Regions from separate parts of the Saliniradius amylolyticus genome, predicted to be linked through region 2. Evidence: predicted binding sites of a transcription regulator. Region 2 holds the regulator's gene; the other holds the start of a gene.
What was found. Region 2 encodes LexA, which represses DNA repair genes until DNA is damaged. Its sites were predicted from a motif close to TACTGTATNNNNATACAGTA; they were not measured.

Region 1: HMF8227_RS01240 (YebG family protein) is a predicted target of LexA. The motif match lies at 1,638-1,657, and genes of this name have one in related genera.

Annotation. Positions count from the first base shown of each region.
Region 1 is NZ_CP029347.1:253,045-256,863, forward strand. It holds gene HMF8227_RS01235 (N-acyl-D-amino-acid deacylase family protein) at 1-1,262, shown strand, start outside; gene HMF8227_RS01240 (YebG family protein) at 1,278-1,568, opposite strand; gene HMF8227_RS01245 (hypothetical protein) at 1,739-2,095, shown strand; gene HMF8227_RS01250 (CBS domain-containing protein) at 2,092-2,673, opposite strand; gene HMF8227_RS01255 (sodium-translocating pyrophosphatase) at 3,103-3,819, opposite strand, start outside.
Region 2 is NZ_CP029347.1:71,861-75,679, forward strand. It holds gene plsB (glycerol-3-phosphate 1-O-acyltransferase PlsB) at 1-488, opposite strand, end outside; gene lexA (transcriptional repressor LexA) at 612-1,241, shown strand; gene coxB (cytochrome c oxidase subunit II) at 1,601-2,737, shown strand; gene ctaD (cytochrome c oxidase subunit I) at 2,747-3,819, shown strand, end outside.

The DNA of each region.
Region 1 (3,819 bases), 180 kb from region 2:
ATTACCTTACTCAGGGCGTGACCACCGTAGTGGTAGGTAACGACGGAGCCGGTAGTGCGGATATTCAGGGGCGGACGCAGGCCATGCTGTTTCACGGTATTGGCACCAATGTGGGGTTATTAGTGGGCCATGGAGCGGTTCGAAAGCAGGTGCTCGGTCAGGCAGACACCAGGCCTGATAAGCAACAACTGGCCGCCATGAAGACGCTGGTTCGTGAAGCTATGAAAGACGGTGCTTTGGGGTTGTCGTCAGGACTGTTTTATACCCCGGGCAGCTTCGCCGATACTCAGGAAGTGATTGCGCTGGCTCAGGAGGTGGCACCATTCTCAGGTTACTACGACACCCACTTGCGAGACGAAGGTGCCTTTAATGTTGGTATCCTTGCAGCGCTGGATGAGGCCATCGCAATTGCCGAAAACGCCTCGGTGCCACTGCATATTTCTCATCTTAAGTTACTTGGGGTGGATGTATGGGGCCAAAGCCAGGCGGTCATCAAGAAGGTCGAACAGGCTCATGAGCGCGGTGTGGTGGTCAGTGCTGACCAATATCCCTGGCTGGCCTCAGGAACATCGTTTCGAGCCGCCTTAGTGCCCAGGTGGGCCAGAGCGGGTGGTGAAGCTCAGCTTCAGGCCAGGCTGACAGATACAGCTACGCTTCAGAAGATAAAGCGGGATATGGCTGATAACCTCCGGGGACGGGGCGGCGCCGATTCTTTGTTGATAACTCGTGGGCCGACATCGTATCTGGGGCAGACTTTAGGTGAGGTCGCCGAGAAACGAGAACAGTCGGCAGTGGACACTGCCATTGAACTTATCCAGGAAGCCACTTTTGGTGTCGCGTCTTTCAATATGCAGGCAGACGATGTGAAAGCTTTAATGAAGCAGCCCTGGGTGGTGACCTCTTCGGACGGATCTGATGGGCACCCGCGAAAATTCGCAAGCTTTCCGCGTAAGTATCAGGACTATGTGCGCAATGCATCGGTGCTGACGCTGGCACAGTTTATTCATCAAAGCAGTAGCAAAACGGCCGACGTTCTGGGCTTACCAGAACGTGGACGTATTAAAGTCGGCTACTATGCCGACCTGACGGTGTTTCATCCCAAAAACTATGCGCCGCGGGCGACCTTCGAGTATTGGGACCGGTTTAGCACAGGGGTGCGTTACCTGTTCGTCAATGGCGTTCCGGCCATTGACGAAGGTGAACTGACCGGACGCCGACCGGGCCGTGTACTCAGGCGTCAGCCCGATCAGCAGGAGCCTTGATTCTGCGAATGGGTATCAGGCCTGTTTGCGTTCCAGTTCGACAATCTCGGCCTTTTCCTGCTCCAGCAACTCAGAGGCACCGGTGCCTTTGAATAGTTTGCCAACCACATCTTTGTTTTCTGATAGCAGGATGCTGAGTTCTTCCATCACCGGCTCGTCCAGCTTGATGCCTTTGGCCTCAATATAACGCGCCAGATTATCCGCCACGTCCAGCATCTTATCGTATTTGTCGGCCTCTTTTTTATCTGTGGTCACCAGTTTTTCCACCCCTTTGTGTTCAACAACGTATCGGGTTATTACCGCCATAATGGATCTCCTGTTGTCTTGGGCTTTTCGCTATAGCGCGAGTAAATGACGGGACTACCTTATCATGAACACTGTATGAAAAAACAGTATTCATTTAACGTCTATTATTTGGCTTATTCGATATTCGGCCTCACCCTATAGTTAGTATTGGTCTTAATCGGGGGCATCCCATGGTGTATTTAGTAATACTGGCGTTACTGAGTGCCTGGTTGTGCTGGTGGATAGCGGTGCGAAAAGGGCGCAGGGGCACGGGGTGGTTTTTGGTTGGCCTAATTCTGGGGCCTCTGGCGATTATTGCCCAGTTAGTTCTGTTTAAGATTCAGAATGGTTCCGATAAGGACGACATAAACCAGATGTCGGCACTGAAAAGCAGTATCGCCAATGGCGAGCGGAGCCGGGTTGTTGAATTGCTGGCGGTGCGTCAGTGGAGCGAGAGCGAGTTGTCTTATCTGGCCGAACTGGCTGACCTGAACGGCCAGCCAGCAATAAAGAGCTTGATTGAGCAGAAAGCTCGGGGCGAGGGTTAACCGACTTCATCCTGGCGGTGCACAACGGAGACGATTTCCTTAAAGTTATGCACCTTATAGGGTAGATGCGATGAACCGGGCAGGTGGTTTAGTTGACTACCGAAAATGACTCCTTTTAGGGCTCCAAGCTCGTTGACCACCAGAAGGTGTTGATCACCTTCATCTCTCATGGTTGCAAGCACATCACCCACAGTAGCTTCTCTTAACGTAGTAAAGCTGACCGCATGTAGCTGATCCCGCCGTGTCATTACATCGGCAACCGTGACATCGTGGCGTGATATTTGCTGACGTGTCGCTACCATCAGGACTTTCCTTCCTAATAAATCCAGTTTCGAAACGATGCCCACAAAGTCGCCCAAATCATTCACCACGATTCGGGACGACAATCCTGTATGCTGGATGACCTGAAGTGCCTCATCCACGGTTAACCGCTGTGATAGTAAATAAGGGCTTTGACTACTGAGGCGAGTCACTGCATCGAGAGCCGGACTGCTCAAAGAAATGTCGCTTTTTTTGGGGGATAGCAGATTGGCGTCAGTGCCTAGGGACACTAACTTTAAGTGTTTGTAAGTTTTCATATTGTCTCTCCAACGGATTAAAAGATTTCTAGTGACGTTAGAGAGAGATTGGGGGGCTGCGGTTGCCCGGAGTTACGGTAAAGGTGGAAAAGTAGGGGGGGTAGGGCCTGATTGTGCGGCTGGTTAATACAACCGTAAAGGAGAGATGACCGTTTGCAACAGCACTGTCCGGTTGCTCTCCTTCTGTGTCATCTGCAATAACACTGACTAAGCAGTCTGGTGTACTCGCTTGATAGGCAGGATCATGAGCGCTGGCATAAGATGGCAGAGCTGCACTAAGTAACAGCCCAGCCATAATGCTGATAAGCCAATGCCAACGGTTATTTATGCGCACGCTTGACTGCCTATTGAAACAATAACGCCCTATCTCAAATATTGGGGTAAAGGCGCTTAATATCAAGCACCTGCCCCCTGTTTGCGCTGAATTGCTTATAAAAGTGGTGCAATCACCAGACTGACAATGGCCATCACGTTAATCAGGATGTTCATTGATGGGCCTGATGTGTCCTTGAAGGGGTCGCCCACGGTATCTCCGACGACGGTGGCTGCGTGTACCTCAGACCCTTTGCCGCCAAAGTTGCCTTTTTCCACATGCTTTTTGGCATTATCCCAGGCGCCACCGGCGTTGGCCATCATCAGCGCCAGCAGTACGCAGCCCAACAAGGCTCCGCCCAGCATCCCGCCCAACGCATGGGGACCGATGCCAAAGCCCACTAATGGGGGCGCCGCTACGGCAATCACACCGGGCAAAACCATCTTTTTAAGCGCGGCGGTCGTGGCGATATCAACACAGCGAGCGGTGTCCGGCTCGGCTCGGCCCTCCATCAGGCCTTTGATTTCATGGAACTGACGACGTATTTCCTTAATCATGGCAAAGGCCGCATCGCCCACTGCGGTCATGGTGATAGAAGCGATCAGAAACGGCAGCAGACCCCCTAAGAATAGTCCCACCAGTACCTCGGGATTCCCCAGGTGAAGGGTGAAATCCACATACTTGAGCGACAGTGTCTCAACGAAAGCGGCGATGATCGCCAGGGCTGCCAGTGCGGCCGCACCGATAGCAAAACCCTTGCCGATGGCGGCGGTGGTGTTACCCAATTCATCGAGGGAGTCGGTAATGGCCCGGGTCTCCGCTCCCAGGCCTCC
Region 2 (3,819 bases):
CCCAGAAATAATACAATCAATAACTTTCTCAGCCAGCTGGGTGCTGCGCGGTCCGCCAATAGCTCGGTCCAGCCTGAGGTTGTCTTGCCGGGAGCACGCCCCCAAAAAACCGATACCGGCAGAATTTGAAAGTCCAGCTCCGGATGTTGACGCTGCAGGTTCATCAATTCGCTGAAACGGTTCGCGGCATCGGTCGCGGCCACTTTACGAGAGAACAACCCCTGTGGCTTGTTTAAATACACCGTGGCAGGAAAGGTTTGAGCGGCCAGAGTGACCCTGTCCGTTGGATCGGTCAGACCCTTGTCGCGGCAGCTGTTTCTCAGTGCCAACAGATCACTGGAGGATCGGGTATTTAACAGGTACAACACCGGACGATTAGGATCGATGCCTAATTCTTCTTCTATATCCGCGGGAATGGTCTTGGTCCGTACCAGTAATCGGTTAGGGATACTAACCAGCGTCAGCCAGAATCGCTGTAGCCAGCTCATTTGTCGTTACTTCCTTCGCCATAAGAGTGCGCGAAGCATAGCATCTGAGGTAAAAATTGTCGCGACTTGCGATTTACTAACAACTGGATATACTGACAGTAAAACTGTATGGAAAGACAGGCTATGCGACCGCTAACTCCAAGACAGCAGGAAATCCTGCAACTGATTAAAGACAACATCGCCGACACGGGTATGCCGCCAACACGGGCCGAAATCGCCCGGCGTTTAGGCTTTAAGTCGGCTAATGCGGCTGAAGAACACCTTAAGGCTCTGGCCCGCAAGGGCGCCATTGAGATCATGCCGGGCACCTCCAGAGGGATACGGCTGCTGACTCCTATTGACGAGCCTGAGCCGGAAGCGGAAGGGTTGCCGCTTATTGGGCGCGTGGCGGCCGGTGAGCCTATATTGGCGGTGGAGCATGTGGAAAGTCATTATCAGGTGGACCCTCAGCTATTCCGCCCCCATGCCGACTTTTTACTGCGTGTTAACGGTGACAGTATGAAAGATATCGGTATTCTGGACGGTGACTTGCTGGCGGTACACCGCACGGTGGATGTGCATAACGGTCAGGTTGTGGTAGCCCGTGTGGATGAAGACGTCACTGTCAAACGTCTGGAGCGCAAAGGCAAAACCCAGATTCTATTGCACGCCGAAAATGAGCAGTATGCGCCTATTAAGGTGGATCTGGCCAGTCAGCCGTTCGCCATCGAAGGTATTGCGGTAGGTGTTATCCGCAATCAGAGTTGGAATTAACTCAGGACCTTACCAATAAGTATGATCATTCAATGGCAGAGGTGGGAGTCTGTCGTTGAATGATTGTCTTGACCCAACCGCCTCGGAGCTGCATCGAGGTAAAATCCGCACTGTCGAAAAAACTTCATATTTTAAATACTTAGCTTGGACCTTGATGAAAACAGGGGATCTGGCTATTTATTCATCGCCTGATGTATTTTTATCCATAAAGGGCTGGACATTGCCCCCCTGTTTGCGCAATTCTTATACCGCTTTTAACAGAAAAATAACAATGCTGCGGTTTTCTTAACGAAAACCCGTTGGTGATCTGCTACCGGCGGACATCAGACAGCGTTAACTTCTGACAGAGGAGATGTCACGTGGGCAGAAGTGTAATCACTGCGCTATTTAGTACACTCATCAGCTTTGCTGCTGGTGCTGAACAGCAGCGAAGTAATCTGAACCTGCGCCAGGGGGTCACAGATATCAGCGGTCAGGTTTATGACCTGCATATGACCATATTCTGGATCTGTGTGGTGATCGGGGTCATTGTATTCGGGGCCATGTTGTATGCCTTGATCTTTCACCGTAAGTCCAAAGGGGCCAAACCGGCTAACTTCCACGAGAGTGTTAAGGTGGAAATTGCATGGACTGTGGTGCCTTTCCTGATTCTGGTCGGTATGGCTGTACCCGCGACCAAGACGCTCATTGCCATGGAGGACACCAGCAAGCCTGATGTGACCGTATTGGTAACCGGCTCCCAATGGAAGTGGCATTACAAATACATGGATTCCAATGTGGACTATTACTCCCTGTTGGCTACGCGTCCCGAAGAGATCAGTAACAAATTTGATAAAGGCGAAAACTATCTGCTAGAGGTCGATCGTCCTCTCGTGATCCCCACAGACCGTAAGGTGCGTTTCCTGATCACATCCGACGATGTGATCCACAGTTGGTGGGTGCCTGATTTTGCCGTTAAGAAAGACGCCAACCCAGGCTTTATCAACGAGGCCTGGACCCGAGTGGATGAGCCTGGCATTTACCGCGGCCAGTGTGCCGAGCTTTGCGGCAAGGACCACGGTTTTATGCCTGTGGTGGTGATCGCCAAAGAGCCTGCCGAATATCAACAATGGCTGAGCGAGCAAGAAGCTATTGTGCGCAAGCAGAAAGAAGAAGAACAGAAGTTGCTGGCCATGAATATGGAAATGGATGAGCTGATGGATCTCGGCGAGCGAGTTTATCAATCAGCCTGTGCTGCCTGTCACCAGCCCAACGGTGAGGGTCTGCCCGGTGCCTTCCCGGCTTTGAAAGGAAGTCAGATTGTACTGGAAGACATGCAAAAGCATATCGACATCGTGGTTAATGGCGTTTCGGGTACTTCCATGCAGGCTTTCGGCAAACAGCTGAGTCTGAAGGAGCTGGCCGCAGTCATTACATACGAGCGTAATGCTTGGGGTAATAACACCGGCGAGACCGTACAGGCAAAAGACGTCAACGCACTGATGACTGGCGAATAGGAGAATCCAATGAGCACTGTAGCAGATGACCTGCATCACGATGAGCATCATGATCACAAGCCAGGCGGTATAACGCGTTGGCTGTTTACTACTAACCATAAAGACATTGGCACCTTATACCTGTGGTTCGCTTTCATCATGTTTCTGGTGGGCGGCAGTATGGCCATGGTGATACGGGCCGAACTGTTTCAACCCGGTCTGCAGATTGTTGACCCCAATTTCTTTAACCAGATGACCACGGTCCATGGCCTGATTATGGTGTTTGGCGCGGTGATGCCCGCCTTTACCGGATTGGCCAACTGGATGATTCCAATGATGATCGGTGCGCCGGATATGGCGCTACCGCGCATGAACAACTGGAGTTTCTGGATCCTGCCGTTTGCGTTTGCCATTTTGATCGGCTCGCTGTTTTTAGAAGGTGGTGGTCCTAACTTTGGCTGGACTTTCTATGCGCCGTTATCCACCACGTACAGTAACGACAGCACGGCGCTGTTTGTGTTCTCGGTGCACATCATGGGTATCTCCTCGATCATGGGTGCCATCAATGTGATCGTGACCATCTTCAATATGCGTGCTCCGGGCATGACCCTGATGAAGATGCCGTTATTCGTATGGACCTGGCTAATCACCGCCTTCCTGCTGATTGCAGTAATGCCGGTTCTGGCAGGTGCGGTGACCATGGTTCTGACCGATAAGTTCTTCGGTACCAGCTTTTTCGATGCGGCCGGGGGCGGTGACCCTGTGATGTTCCAGCATATTTTCTGGTTCTTTGGGCACCCCGAGGTTTACATTATGATTCTGCCAGCGTTCGGCATTATCTCGCAGATCGTACCCACCTTCTCCCGTAAGAAGCTGTTCGGCTACAGCTCTATGGTTTACGCGACGGCCTCAATCGCTTTATTGTCATTTGTGGTTTGGGCGCACCATATGTTCACCACGGGCATGCCATTATTTGCCGAGATGTTTTTCATGTTCGCCACTATGCTGATCTCGGTTCCCACCGGGGTGAAAGTGTTTAACTGGGTCGCGACCATGTGGCGAGGCTCCATCAGCTTCGAGATGCCGATGATGTTTGCCCTGGC